3 regions of the Cytobacillus sp. BC1816 genome follow, and region 3 is predicted to be linked to each of the others. Evidence: riboswitches for the same ligand, from Rfam matches in the RefSeq annotation. Region 3 holds a riboswitch; each other region holds the start of a gene.

Region 1 (5,161 bases), 2.0 Mb from region 3:
TACGCCAGAATTCAAAAACCTCATCCTGTTTTTGTTTGGGAACAAGGCTTGATAGAACATATGAATATGAGTGATTATGAATCACCTCTTGCTGTGCAAGTATGATCATGAGTGCTGATATGCTTGAGTCGGTAATATTATCAGCAACTTTTCCGGCATAATCCGTCTGGATACTGTCGAGCAATGCAAGCAGTCCAATAATTTTCAAAAATGCATCTTGTTCACTTTTCGTTAATTCCGGAAATTGCTTAATGTCCTGTGACATGTTTATTTCAAAGGGCGTCCAAAAGTTAGCGAGCATTTTTTTATACTTTGGATAGGCCCAGGAGAAGCGAACATCATCCCAATTAAGAATATTGGAGCATTCCCCGTTGATGATTGAAGTTGATTTGTTAGGCGCCGATTGATTAATAATTGGCCGTTTTTTTAGAGTATTCATAAGGTCCTCCTTTAGCTTGAGCAAGATTCACAGTCTTCCACCTCAGATGAAGTTGAACGGATATAATACGTTGTTTTTAATTTTTGCTTCCATGCTGAAAGATGCAGATTCAAAAGATCGATTGCTTTAATATGGTTAGGTATATAGAAATTAAAAGAAATAGCTTGATCTATATGTTTTTGTCTGTTTGCATTCTGCCTGATGCTCCACTCCTGGTTAATATGATAGGCAGATTTATAATACCAAATGGTCTCACTGTTAATATCAGGTGCTGTCACAGGGATCCGGTAATCCTTTTTCTCTTCGGAATACTGCTTGTTGAATATAGGATCAATACTTGGAGTGCTTCCTGCAATTAAAGCAGTTGATGCATTAGGGGCAACCGCCAGCAAATAAGCATTTCGAACACCGTTTTCCCTTACCTCCTTGCTTAATGCAGCCCAGTCCATGTCTGACTCTGCCTCCAGATATCCCCGCTTGTCAAAGTAGGCACCCGTTTCCCAATCAGAACCTTTAAAGGCTGAATAGCTTCCTTTTTCTTTTGCCAGGCTCATAGAACTTTTTATCGCTAAAAAAGCAATTTGCTCATATAGAATGTCAGCGAATGTTTCTGCTTCTTCGCTTTCCCATGTGATTTTTTTCAGTGCAAGAAGGTGGTGCCATCCAAATGTCCCCAGTCCAATCGCACGGTACTTTTGGTTTGTGATCTGGCCTTGCGGCACTGGAATACTATTAATATCAATGACATTATCAAGCATTCGCACCTGAATTGGCACAAGCCTTTCAAGTACTCCCTCACTTATGGCCCTTGCAAGATTGATGGATGAAAGATTGCAGACAACGAAGTCTCCTGGCTGTTTTTCGATAATAATTCTCCCATCCCTTGTATATTCTTCAGCCCTCTTTGTAACACTTTGGTTTTGTACGATTTCAGTGCACAGGTTTGTACAATAAATCATTCCGCAATGTGAATTGGCATTTTTCCGATTTACTTCATCCCGGTAAAACATAAATGGTGTCCCTGTTTCAAGCTGGCTTCTCATGATGGATTTCATTATATCGATAGCAGGCACTTTTTCCCTTGATAGATTCGGGTTATCTATGCACTCTTTATATTTCTGGCGGAATGAACCTTCGCCTTCACCTTCGTCATAAAAGTCTTCCAATGAAAAGCCCATTACCTTTCGGACTTCATGGGGATCAAATAAATACCAATATCCCCGGCTTTCAACTTTTTCCATAAACAAATCCGGAATGCAGACACCTGTGAATAAATCATGTGTTCGCTGCCTTTCATCTCCATTGTTAAGCTTTGCATCAAGAAACGAGAAGATATCTTTATGCCAGACATCCAGATAGACGCTTATAGCACCCTGCCTTTGTCCAAGCTGATCAACACTGACAGCTGTGTTATTCAGCTGCTTCATCCAGGGAATCACACCTGAAGATGCACCCTTAAATCCTTTAATATCACTGCCTCTGCTGCGGATTTTCCCCATATATACTCCGATTCCGCCTCCATTTTTAGATAGTGATGCAATATCGGTATTGCTGTCATATATAGAATCAAGACTGTCATCAACGGTCTCAATGAAACAGCTTGAAAGCTGTCCCCAGTTTTTCCCTGCATTGGCGAGTGTTGGAGTGGCAACAGTCATATACAAACCACTCATTGCCCAGTAAGCTTCTTTAATAAGTTCAAGCCGCTTACCCTTCGGCTCCATTTTCATCAGCACCATGCTGATGATCATGAACCGCTCCTGTGGAAGCTCATAAAGATTTTTCTGTTTGTCTCTGGCAAGATATCGGTCAGCCAGCATTTTCAACCCCAAATATGTAAATAAGCGGTCATTTTCTTTCTTTATGAAGCGGGCAAGTTCATTTATCTCCTGCTTTGAATACACATCTAATAAATCCTGTTCATAAATTCCCAAAGCCGTCAGCCGTTCAATTAACGTATAAAAATGTTTGTAGCAATCATCCGGCAGGCATTCTCTATTTTTTCCTGACTCAGTATAAAGCTTCTTAAGAAGCAGACGTGACGCGGCAAAAGTCCAATCAGGCTCATCAATGCTGATAAAAGATAAACAATCCAGTATAAGCTGGTCGTACATTGCCTCCGCTCTGAGCTGGCTCATATCTTCATACCTTTTTAAAAGCTGCCCAATGCCGAGCTGTGGAAATTCTGTCTTAAGTTCTTCTAAAATTTCTATCGGTTGTATGGTTTGGACCATCTTACTTCCTCCTAAAGGCAAAATAAAAATCCGCCCGGAAAATGAGCGGATCAAACGATAGTATAATAGCATGCAGAAGATGAATAAACGGCCATTACGCGATCGTTTCATCATCTCAATCCCCGAAGATAAGAAACATTCGATCGCCCTGGCAGGTCTCCTGGCTTGTGCTTCACTCTACTAAAAGCCCTTCCCATACAAACGCCATGAAGCGTTTTGTACAGTGGCATGCTCTTTTCGTCTGCACTTACAGTTGCGGGGACAGCTTCGGTTTTACACCGAATTCCCTATTAAGTCCTCATAGGACACCAATCACGATCTATATGTAGTTTTTATTCTTTTTATTATATACTATATATTGTAGATGATTCTATCATATAGATAAATAGATTACAAATTTTAAATCGTTAATGCACGAAAAAGAACAGGGGGGATTCCCTCTGCTCTTTACTTCTCATTCATGATTTTCCATTTCAATATCATGAGATACCGGCTCTGGGGTAGCCCAAAAAGTATCATATACAGCATACCCTGCCATTACAAGAACGAGGTAAGCAATCGCTGCACCTGCCCATTTTTTCATTTTAGATACTCCTTTCAATTAAACGTTTTTTCATTTATCGCAGTCTAACTGGCAGTAAGCCCCAACTTCAGGGGGATGACTGGAGGGCAGCTGCCCTAAAGGACCGGTTGGTTCAACTATTAATCAGAAGGGAAAAGCATCCCCGCTAATTGAAGTTTCACTTTATTTTTACTCTTTGTAAACGAAGTGCATTTAAAACAACAGATACGGAGCTGAACGCCATTGCAGCGCCGGCAAGCCAAGGTGCGAGGAACCCTAACGCAGCTACCGGGATGCCAAGTGTATTGTATCCAAATGCCCAGAATAGATTTTGTTTTATATTCCTTATGGTTTTTTTACTCATCAGGATGGCGTCTGCAATACTATTTAAATCCCCTCTCATTAGCGTAATATCAGCTGTTTCCATCGCAACGTCTGTACCGGTTCCGATCGCCATTCCAATATCAGCTACAGCAAGTGCAGGTGCATCGTTAATACCATCGCCGACCATGGCGACTTTTTTCCCCTGGTTTTGAAGTTTTTTTACTTCTTCTGCCTTGCCTTCAGGTAAAACCTCTGCAATTGCAGAGTCTATCCCCACTTCCTCAGCTATTGCCTGAGCCGTACGTTTGTTATCTCCCGTAATCATAATGACCTCAATCCCCAGTTTCCTTAAGCGATTGATTGCATCTCTGGAAGTTTCCTTTATTGTATCCGCAACGGCCACGATACCTGCATATTTGCCATCAACCGCGACAAGCATTGCCGTTTTTCCGTTTTCCTCAAGTGTTTCCATTTCGAGTTTGGCTGATTGGACATTAACGTCGTATTTGTCCATTAATCTTCTTGTACCTATTAAAAGCTCTTTGCCATCCACTTTCGCTTTTATTCCATACCCGGGAATAGCTTCAAATTCAACTGGATTAAATAGCGTGATCCCTTTATCCTTTATTCCCTTTACGATCGCTTCAGCCAATGGATGCTCAGACTGTTTCTCCGCTGACCCTACAAGTTGGAGAAATATCCTTTCTTCAACTTTGCCTTCCGTAATCACATCTGTTAAAACCGGTTTGCCATGTGTAACTGTTCCAGTTTTATCAAGAACGACTGTAGTGATTTCGTGCGTGAGCTCCAAGTGCTCTCCGCCTTTAAAAAGAACCCCATATTCCGCTGCCCGGCCAGAGCCGGCCATTATAGAGGTTGGCGTCGCCAGACCTAGAGCACATGGACATGCAATCACCAGGACAGCAATCAATTTTTCGAGTGCATCTGCAAAATTTCCAGGACTTACCCATATATACCACACCAGGAATGTAACCACTGCTATGGTCACAACAATTGGAACGAATATCCCAGAGATTCTGTCTGCCATTCGCTGTATGGGTGCTTTTGAACCTTGCGCTTCTTCAACCACTTTTATAATCTGTGACAATGCACTATCTTTGCCGACTTTAGTGGCTTTAATTTTCAGGAACCCATTTTTATTAATGGTGGACCCAATAACTGTGTCTCCTGCTGTTTTATCAACAGGTACGCTTTCCCCTGTCAGCATGGATTCATCTAAAGCAGACTGTCCTTCGATAATTTCACCATCAACTGGAATTTTTTCACCCGGCTTTACAAATATGATTTCCCCAGTAATGACTTCTTCAAGGGGAATTTCAATTTCTTCCCCTTCCCTTAAGACAGTTGCTGTTTTTGCCTGCAGTCCAATAAGCTTTTTGATTGCTTCTGAAGAACGTCCCTTAGCCCGAGCTTCAAACAGCTTGCCTAAGATTATTAATGTTATAAGGATGGCACTTGTTTCGTAATAGAGTTCCACCATATGGGCATTGTTGCCTATTGTTAAAATTGATTGGTATAAGCTATAGAAAAAAGCAGCAGAAGTACCGAGTGCAACCAGCACATCCATATTGGCGCTCTTAT
Region 2 (5,161 bases), 2.6 Mb from region 3:
AAAGAAATGCATAGCTTTGGTATGACGGGTGTCATGAATATGTCAGGCGGTGATAGAAGTTTAAAAGTATTGAATGAATTAGAAAAAGAGGGTAAGTTGACCATGCGGGTTGCCAATGCAATTGTATTTGGACCAGAAACTCAACCGGAAGAAGCGGTTGCGAAAATAGAAGAGGCTGGTAAAAAGTATAATTCAGATTGGCTTTCAGTGAACACCGTAAAATTATTTGCTGATGGTGTAACTGAAGGGAAAACAGCTCTCTTTGTTGAACCATATACCAAGAATGCCGGAATGGGATCCCACCACCACGGTGATGCGAATTGGAAAGAGGATACTTTCAATAGGATGGTCTCAAAACTAGATAAGGAAGATATACAAGTACACATTCACGCAATCGGCGATGGAGCAGTTAAAATGGGCCTTGATGCCCTGGAATTGGCAAAGAAAGAAAATGAAGAGCACAATTCCCGCCACACTATTACTCATATCAGTGCTATTCAGGATAGTGACATCTCCCGTATGGCGAATTTAGGTGTTATTGCGAGCCTGCAGCCCTTTTGGTTTTACAAAGATCAGTATTATGACTTAGAGAAGGCAATGATAGGAGAGGAACGTGCATTAGCCATGTATCCAGCAAGAGAAATGTGGGAAGCTGGAGTAACGATTGCCAGCAGCAGCGATTATCCGCCCACCCCTGATTATCGACCATTGAACGCGGTAGAAACTGGAGTTACAAGAAACAGTCCTTATCCAGAAGAGCAGGATTCTGATTTGGTTCGAAATATTGATCAAGCACTTACTTTAAAGGAAATGATACAGTCATACACAAAGAATGTTGCTTATCAAATATATCGTGAAAATGACTTAGGTTCACTTAAAGCCGGGAAGAAAGCGGATATGGTTGTTCTTGGAGAGGATCTTACCAATATTGAACCAAAAAATATATCTGAAACCTCTATTGTTTACACGATTGTTGATGGGAAGATAGTTTTTAAAGGAGAATAAAATCGAGGTTCAAATTTTAATATAGCTGCCAAACCAGGTGGCTTTTTTCTTTTTACTCTTATAACTTATTGAGGTGGTTTGTTGTTATTGTTTTTACAAACCAAAGAAGAGTTGCATCACTGATCTAATCATTATAAATTTATTTTAACTTTATGAAAGACTAATGCACATTTTGTTATATCGCAGCGAAATTAACTCCTGAACAGCAGAAGTAAGCTTTTTACCAAATCCTATATCAAAAGAGCAAAGGCATTATCATAGCATTAGAAAAATTATGAAAAAAATAATATGTCAAATTTGGTCATTATATGTTATATTAGTAAAAAATTAATATATCAATTTGAATAAGTGCTCACTTTTGGTGAGGTAAAAGGGAATCCAGTGAAAATCTGGTACAGCCCCCGCTACTGTAATAGCTGATGAAATTACAATGCCACTGAGAAATCGGGAAGGTGTAAGAGTAAAAAGAAGCTTAAGTCAGGAAACCTGCTTATTTAAACGACACTTGCTTTTCGGAGGGAGAAGTATAGGCGGGACAATTATGATCAATTGTTTTTGAGTTTCAGTATGCTTATTCTTATACTGTCATTTCATATGCCTGTATTCCTTTGAAAAGGAGTGCAGGCATTTTTTATTTGGCAAGAAGCATTGTACTTTGAGAATGGTCTTGCGCAGGGGCCTGCTCGAGCAGCATGGGAGCAGGCAAGGCGCATGTGCTTTTCTTAATTGGAGGTTAGTCTATGAAGAAGGGAAAAATCTTTGTTGTCGGCTTTGGTCCGGGTGATCGTGAGCATATAACCAAACGGGCTGTGGATGCGCTGCAGCAGAGTGATTGCATTATTGGCTACAAAACATACGTAGAGCTGATCATGCCATTCGTAACAGCAAGTTCCATTGTCAGCACAGGGATGACTGAGGAGGTATCCCGTGCGCAGGATGCAGTGAAAAGAGCGGAAGCTGGTCATATTGTTTCCGTAATATCGAGCGGTGACTCGGGCGTATACGGCATGGCCGGCTTAGTGTATGAAGTGCTGATTGAAATGGGATGGACGGAAGAAGAAGGAATCGAAGTGGAAATTGTTCCTGGCATCTCGGCAATAAATTCATGTGCGAGTTTACTGGGTGCACCTGTCATGCATGACTCCTGCACCATCAGTCTGAGTGATCATTTAACACCCTGGACTGTGATCGAGAAGCGCATTGAAGCAGCCGGAATGGCGGATTTTGTCATTGCGTTATATAACCCGAAAAGCGGCAGGAGGACACGGCAGATTGTCGAGGCACAAAGGATTCTATTAAAATATCGTTCTCCTGATACACCAGTGGGGCTTGTGAAAAGTGCTTACCGCGAAAATCAAAATGTCATTCTGACTACACTGGCGGAAATGCTTGAACACGATATAGGTATGCTGACAACAGTTGTGATCGGGAATTCCTCCACTTTCTTTTATGACAACAAGATCATTACGCCTCGCGGATATCAGAGAAAGTATACGCTTGGCGAAGAGAAGCAAAGCTTAAAGCCGCATCAGCGTTTAAAAAAGGAAGCGGAGCCATGGGCATTAAATCAGGAAACCGGGGAAGCGCAAGCCGGCTACGAGCAGATTGAAAGCAAAAAACAAGAAGCCAGCTCACTGGATATGGCTTTTAAGGCTTTATCGATGGTGACGAAATCGGAGGTTGACCAAACACATTTGGTGCAGCAGCCAATCGAGGATATTTTTGAATTTGCGGTTTCGCCTGGTGTTGCCAATAAATTTATTACGCCGGACCAAATGCGCGTATTGGCAGAAGCTGTTGGCGAGAAGGGCACCATGGAATATACACCGGATCACCGATTTTTAATCAAGATTCCAACCGGACGGCCTCAGTCAATTGTGGAAAAACTCGAACAAAACCATCTGACAGTCATGCCAGCAGGCGATGTTCTAAATCTAAAAGCCTGCGATTTTTGCTACGGGGAGAAAGCAGAATCCATTCCATATGCAGAGGAAATTGCAGATGAACTGGGGGGCTTAAAGCTTCCAAAGGAATTACATATTGGCTTTAATGGCTGCGGCATGGCCTGTTATCGGGCCGTATTTGATGATATCGGCATTGTTTACCGCAAGAAGAAGTTTGATTTATTTATCGGGGCAAAGCCGGTTGGCCGTACAGCCCATGCTGCCCAGCCGGTGGCAGAGGGGATTGAGCCCGATCAGCTGGTGCCGTTATTAAAGGAGATTATAGAAGAATACAAAGAAAATGCGCATCCAAATGAACGGCTTTTTAAATATTTTAAGCGCGTGAAAAAAATTCAGTATTTTACCTATCAGGATATGAGCTCTAAGATCGAAGTCGAGCCGGCACCATGCGGGGATTAGGAGGATTTCATGATTTTATTTTTAGCAGGCACAAGTGATGCGAGAGCATTAGCCATTCAATTGAAAAATCAAGGTTATCCCTTATTGGCAACCGTTGTCACAGAATCGGCAGCTGATAGTTTGAAAGCTGAAGGCATTTCTTATAAAGTGGGGCGTCTGTCAGAAAATGACATGATCGAACTAATTCAGATGCAAGAGATGACCACTGTGATTGATGCCAGTCATCCCTATGCGGAAGAAGCTTCAAAAACAGCAATGGCAGCAGCCAAAGCATGCAGCATTCCTTACATACGTTACGAAAGGCCAAATGAACAGTTTACCTCACCGCTCATAACAGAAACAGAAAGTTATGAGGAAGCTGCAAAATTGGCTCAATCGCATAAAGGAACGATCATGCTGACAACCGGCAGCAAAACGCTGGAAATCTTCACAAAATATTTAATGCGAGATGATATCCGGCTTGTATGCAGGATGCTTCCCAACATGGGAAACATGGAAAAATGTCATAAGCTCGGTGTTAAACAAAAGGACATTATTGCGATCCAGGGACCATTTTCTGAATCATTAAATAAAGCTCTTTGTGAGCAATATGAAGTGACTCTGATGATTACTAAAGAAAGCGGCAAAGTGGGATCGGTGGATGAAAAAATGACCGCTGCTCTGGATTTGGGGATTCCTGTTATTTTAATCAAGCGGCCGCCGCTCGTATATGAAAACTTCTGCACTTCTTTCGAAGAAGTGACTCAAAGATTGGGAGGTCTTTACACATGGCAAACATGAACTTTAACACCACATTTGTACCGGTAACGGTAGATCCGGATAAAATTTACGATCACAGCTTCGCGATTATTAAAGAGGAGATGGGTGAACATCCATTTACAGATGAGCAGTGGCTGGTGGTTCGGCGTGTCATCCATGCCTCGGCAGATTTCGAGCTGGGCAGAAGCATGATTTTTACACCTGATGCCATTGAAGCAGGGGTTCAATCCATTCTAGCGGGCCGTCATGTCGTGGCAGATGTACAGATGATTGAAAGCGGGTCAGGGCGCAGGCGATTCCAAAAGCATGGCGGGGACCTGCATTGTTATATTGCGGATGAAGATGTTGCAAAGGAAGCGAAGGCCCAGGGAACGACACGTGCCATTATTTCCATGCAAAAAGCTACGAGTCTGCATGAAGGAGGAATCTACGCCATCGGCAATGCGCCAACCGCGCTGCTGGAATTGATTCGTTTAGTGAAAGATGGGCTCGCAAAACCCGATTTGATTATTGGCATGCCAGTCGGCTTTGTATCAGCGGCAGAGTCTAAAGCCGAGCTGGCCGTGCTTGAAGGAATCCCATTTATTACGAATGCAGGGAGAAAGGGTGGCAGTACAGTGACGGTCGCTGCGCTGAATGCCATTTCCATTATGGCGGATGAACGGGCAAAAGCAGCGAAATAAAAAAGATCCATCCCAAATGCGGCACGGCTATACGACAGGTGCCTGTGCCGCAGCCATGACAAAGGCAGCACTGCAGGCACTTGTGACCGGAGAGGTGCCAAATGAAGTTACAATTTATCTGCCGGTTGGCCAGTATGCCACTTTTAAAGTGACAGCTTTTGATATGTCAGATGGCCGGGTCATGTGCGAAACGATCAAAGATGCAGGGGACGACCCGGATGCCACACATCAGGCACGAATTCAAAGTACGGTTACATATGCCAAAAAAGAAGGCATCCATTTAGATGGCGGGATCGGTGTAGGACGAGTCACGAAAGCAGGGCTTCCAGTAGCGGTAGGGCAAGCAGCGAT
Region 3 (5,161 bases):
TGCTGGACCAGCTCTGGAACCACCCCTTTTGATGGGCATATCGGCCAAGGGAAACCGTTTCCTTTACGGTGTAAGAAAAGGCCTGAGAGGAGTGCTGCGGCAGAACAGCAATAATTTTTGCAAGCTCTTTCGGTGTATACTGTGAAAGGTTCTTTCCTTTGATCAGTATATCTCCTGACTTATGAGGCAGAATGCCGCTCAGCATCTTCAGAATCGTGGTCTTGCCGCTTCCATTCGGCCCCAATATTCCGAAGAGCTCCCCTTTTTCCACTTCAAAGCTGATATTTTTCACAACCGGTGCACCGGCATATCCGCCAGTAACTTGCTGAACGCTTAGCATGATTAACCACTTCTTTCTGAACTAAGATACGCCTTCGGAACAAGTAAAAACCGCTTGTTCCTGCAAACAAAACCCAAGGAAGTTTCCCCTTGGGCGCCCCCTTTGAATGGGTGGACGCCTGCGCTGGACAGTTATCGAAGTTCAAAGTTTATTCTTTCTTTTAATTAAAATAATGGCAAACGCAGGTGCACCGATTATCGCTGTAATCACACCGATTGGAAGCTCTGTTGGTGCAATGATCGTTCGTGAAACCAGATCGGCAATAATAAGAAAGCCTGCACCCATCAGAATGGATAGCGGCAATAAATGCCTATGATCCGGTCCCCATAACAGCCTGGTCAGATGAGGGATCACAAGGCCGACAAATCCTATCGTTCCAGACACAGCTACAGCCGCACCAGTCAAGATGGAGCCAGCTATCAGGACCATCATCTTTCTCTTCTGAACGTCCACCCCTATATGCTGGGCCTTTTCTTCTCCGAAGCTCATGGCATTAAGCTCTTTGCTGTTCACTAAAAGAAGGATGGCACCCAGTACAAAAAACGGAATGATAATTTTAATATACGCCCAGCCTCTCATGGATACACTGCCAAGAAGCCAGCCAATAATCTGTCTTAGCTCCTCTCCAGTAAGGGCAATCATCAGAGAAATTAGAGCGCCAAGAAAAGAACTGAAGATAATGCCTGTTAAAATAATCGTTTCCACTTTCATGGATCTTTCAATTTTCCTGGCAAATAGCAAGACGGCAAAAATGGTTAAAAAGGAAAATAAAATGCTGAATAACGGCAGTGTAAACATTCCTGCAAACGGAATGGATAATCCTAAGAACAATGTTAAAACAGCACCGAGTGAAGCCCCGGACGAAACCCCAATTGTATATGGATCTGCCAGCGGATTTCTTAATAAACCTTGAAAGGCGGCTCCCGCAATTGCAAGAGACGCCCCTACTAAGCCAGCCAGCAATACGCGAGGCAGGCGAATATTCATAATGATATTTGAATGCATAGCATCCGTGTTTTCCAATGAAATAAAAGGAAATAGCTCAGCGCTTATTACTCTGATAATCGTCATGGGGTGAACAGACACTGTTCCAATTGAAATCCCCATCAGAATGGCAAAAAGCAGGAAAGCAGCTGCTGTTATATAAGCTAAAAATTTATTATTTAAATACGTCCGGATATACTGCTTTTGCAAGTTCCTCGACTCCTTCAATAATACGAGGGCCAGAGCGGGTTACCATATCGGAATCAACATCGGCAACCTGCTTATTTTTCACTGCGGTTATATCCTGCCAGCCATCCCTGCCCATTACATTGCCGACAGCATCTTCAGTGTAATAGCCATGAGTTGTGATGATTACATCAGGATTCCTTTCGATAATCGCTTCCGGATCCATTTTTGGCCATCCTTCTTCCGTAATGATATTTTCTGCATTGATGGCACTTAACATTTCGTCCATAAATGTTTCTGTACCTGCTGTATAGATATCAGGAGCAGGTGAAACTTCCACGAATACCGATTTGCGGTCTTCTTCTTTTATGCCCTGAGCTTTTGTTTTAATTTCCTCGAGCTTGCTCTTCATATCTGAAACAAGCTGCTCAGCTTTATCTTTCTCTCCCGCTGCGGTTCCAACCATTACAATGGATTCATAAACCTGATCAAAGCTCTTCGCATCATTGACAACAAGGACGGTCACACCTGCATCTCTTAATTGCTGAAGCCCAGCTTCCGAATTATGTGCGCTTGAAGCGTGAGCAAGGACAAGATCCGGATTTAAAGAAATAATTTTTTCGACATTGAATTCCATGCCGCCAATCTTTTCTTTTTCTGTGGCTTCGGGCGGGTAGTTATCAAAATCGGAGACTCCGACAACTTCTTCTCCAAGTCCCAATTCAAATGCAATTTCGGTGTTGCTTGGAATCATGGACACAATTCTTTCAGGCTTGGAGTCAATGGTGATTTCATTATCAAGAGCATCCTTTATCGTTACAGGAAAAGCAGCCTCTTCCCCGCCGGCATTCTGCCCTTCCTCAGCCTTTTTCTCTTCTTTAGGCTGTTCAGCACTCCCGCCGCAGCCTGCAAGCACTCCTGCAGCCAGAAGCATTGTTAATAAAAATGCATACAATTTTCTCATACTCAGCAATCCTCCTAGAACTTTCGACAAAATTCGAGTGGTGTCTAACACCATCTTAAAAAATGTTCTCATAATATTTTTTAGCTTACAAACGAAGCGCGTTGATTTCCGAGGATCAAGTACACTCCGCTGCAATCAACTCAGTGGCAGAAACTAAGTTAGCCGCCCATAGACTTTTAGAATCAGCCAAATAAAAAACATCCCCTCGAACGGCAAGGAGATGTTGGTATGGTCATTTATCAATCAGTGCAAAAGGGATGGCCGGACCAAACACCTCCCTATCCTCGTAGGTTTATGGGTGCTTAAGAATCAGGCAGGTCTCCTGGCTCATGGTCAATGCGTTCTGCTCCTTCCCATACATTCCTGTACAGTGGATTTACAGACAGCTTCCATTTACAGTGGCGGGACCGCGCTGGAATTTCACCAGCTTCCCTATTAAGTCTTCAAAAGAGCCTGTTTTAAAACCCTTTTGAGAAGACACCTATTCTATGCGGATATAAAATTTTCTATCTCCGATTATACACCATCACATAGAAAAAGTAAGAGAAATTTGCTGAATGTTGTAAAAAAGTTCAGAATTCTAACGCGAGTATATTTTCCATTCCCTTGTTTTCTTATCAAACACAACCTTCGCCTCACATGGCTCTTTTACAATGGCTTCATACTCATCATACATATCATCCATATTCGCAAAGTCACCAATAATCCAAATAGGAATTTCTATCCGGACCCGATTCTGTTCGATATCCTTAATGGAAAGGACCGCTCCTTCTTTCATAAGAGCTTTTAAGGAAAGCAGGACATCTCTGGTGATTGGAGGATACGTCTTTTTCTTTTTTATGCCAAGGAGCGTTTTTTCGACTTTCATCTGTCCCATTTTACCGGGGATTACTTCCCCAAGCATGCGGTAAAAATCGTTCAGATCGCGATAATATGTGCGGTTAAACCAGCCATCATCATGGGCAAGGTACACATAGCGATTGCTCAGATAATTGTAAAAAGGCGGCTTAAGATGTTCCTTGACATGGCCGAGATAAAGGAGCTCAGCAATTGTCTGGCCGGGAAGCTCATTCACCGCTTCCTCTTCCTCGAAATCAATCCAGCAAAAATCGCCATAGCCATATACATCATCCTCAACCAGCCTGCCCAGCTTGTCCCTTGACACATAATCAAACATCGTGTGGGTATTAAAGTCCCCATGCTCAAAACGATGCTTTAACAAAAGCAGATTATTAATAGAATCTGAGAGAGTATGGGCAAACTCTGCAAACTCAATTCCATAAGTCATCACATACTGATCCTGTTCATTAAGATGGATGTAGATGAGATCACGAATAGCATGATTCCTTCTTTTCAATGGCGAAACCTCCGAACCGTTACCCAAAGTGGTGTTTTCAAAGAAAAGCACTGGGCTAGACAGATAAGAATAGCGCAAGCGCCTTCACAAATTAGTAAAAAGACAGCTTCTTTTGAAACTGCCTGTTAAATATCCAGTATTTTATTCTCTTATTGTAGCAAAAATAGCTGAAAATATCTTGCCGATGAGAAAAAATTTTAAATTGCATCATTCCCGGATTTTTTGAAAATACAGGAAACCATCATGCTGATTCATTCGTCTAACTACATGCAGAGAAAAAATGTAATCTGTTCTCCATTGTAAGGGTTATTTTTCTTTGTTAGGATAAAAATGTAAAAAAAGGTAAAGAAACCAGGTGTATACAAATGAACAAGAATAATAGATTCTCAGACCGATTCGATTGGACGTTATGCTTTCTTCTGCTGCTATTTTTCCTCATCAGCTGCATCGCTATTTACAGCGGACAATCCTCCAATCAATATGAAGGGAATTTTGTCGTCTCACAAATAAAAAATTATGTTGTCGGAGCTATCATTGTGGCAATTGTCATGTATTTTGACAGCGAGCAAATCAGAAGGCTTACTTGGCCGCTGTACGGTTTAGGCATCCTATTGCTTGTCGGGTTATTCATTGCACCGGATAGCATTGCACCAGAGCGCAAAGGGGCTACATTGTGGTATATCATTCCTGGACTTGGTTCTGTGCAGCCTTCTGAGTTTGTTAAGGTATTCCTTATCATTGCCCTCAGCAAAATCATCGCTGACCACCATCTGAAATTTCAGGCAAAGACCGCAGGCACGGACTTTTTCCTTCTAATCAAATTAGGGGCAGCCACATTGCCCCCATTAGGATTGATTATTATTGAAGACCTGGGTACCGCCCTTGTCATCATCGCCATATTAACAGGAATCATCCTGGTTTCCGGAATCACCTGGAAAATCCTTGTTCCGATTTATGGGATCCTGGGCGCCTTTGCAGGAACCGTTCTATATCTGGTCATCATAGCACCGGAGATTTTGGAGAAGTACCTTGGGATAGACCCCTATCAGTTCAGCAGAATTTATTCCTGGCTTGACCCGGTTAATCACAAGCAGGGAGCAGGAATGCAGCTGTACAACTCCATGCTCGCAATCGGCTCAGGATTAATATCCGGTAAAGGGTTTACTGACAGACAGGTGTATGTGCCTGATGCCCATACTGATTTTATTTTTAGTGTCATTGGCGAGGAGTACGGCTTCTTTGGTGCCAGTGTAGTAATCAGCCTTTTCTTTCTGCTCATCTATCACTTAACTAAAACCGGCTTGGAGACGACCGACCCTTTTAATACCTA

What was found. Region 3 has a riboswitch for cobalamin ahead of ACR42H_RS01230 (ABC transporter substrate-binding protein). Riboswitches for the same ligand answer to the same signal wherever they lie in the genome.
Region 1: it holds a riboswitch for cobalamin, as region 3 does, so the genes downstream of both, ACR42H_RS18240 (ribonucleoside-diphosphate reductase subunit alpha) here and ACR42H_RS01230 (ABC transporter substrate-binding protein) in region 3, are expected to answer to the same signal.
Region 2: it holds a riboswitch for cobalamin, as region 3 does, so the genes downstream of both, cobJ (precorrin-3B C(17)-methyltransferase) here and ACR42H_RS01230 (ABC transporter substrate-binding protein) in region 3, are expected to answer to the same signal.

The regions. Positions count from the first base shown of each region.
Region 1 is NZ_CP195611.1:3,588,526-3,593,686, forward strand. It holds gene ACR42H_RS18235 (ribonucleotide-diphosphate reductase subunit beta) at 1-439, opposite strand, end outside; gene ACR42H_RS18240 (ribonucleoside-diphosphate reductase subunit alpha) at 451-2,673, opposite strand; cobalamin riboswitch at 2,808-3,001, opposite strand; gene ACR42H_RS18245 (hypothetical protein) at 3,128-3,256, opposite strand; gene ACR42H_RS18250 (heavy metal translocating P-type ATPase) at 3,414-5,161, opposite strand, start outside.
Region 2 is NZ_CP195611.1:2,938,820-2,943,980, reverse strand. It holds gene ACR42H_RS15075 (amidohydrolase) at 1-1,005, shown strand, start outside; cobalamin riboswitch at 1,335-1,513, shown strand; gene cobJ (precorrin-3B C(17)-methyltransferase) at 1,746-3,368, shown strand; gene cobK (precorrin-6A reductase) at 3,378-4,148, shown strand; gene ACR42H_RS15060 (precorrin-8X methylmutase) at 4,136-4,810, shown strand; gene ACR42H_RS15055 (cobalt-precorrin-5B (C(1))-methyltransferase) at 4,785-5,161, shown strand, end outside.
Region 3 is NZ_CP195611.1:221,484-226,644, reverse strand. It holds gene ACR42H_RS01240 (adenosylcobinamide amidohydrolase) at 1-340, opposite strand, end outside; gene ACR42H_RS01235 (FecCD family ABC transporter permease) at 482-1,534, opposite strand; gene ACR42H_RS01230 (ABC transporter substrate-binding protein) at 1,500-2,474, opposite strand; cobalamin riboswitch at 2,770-2,974, opposite strand; gene ACR42H_RS01225 (hypothetical protein) at 3,055-3,831, opposite strand; gene ACR42H_RS01220 (FtsW/RodA/SpoVE family cell cycle protein) at 4,197-5,161, shown strand, end outside.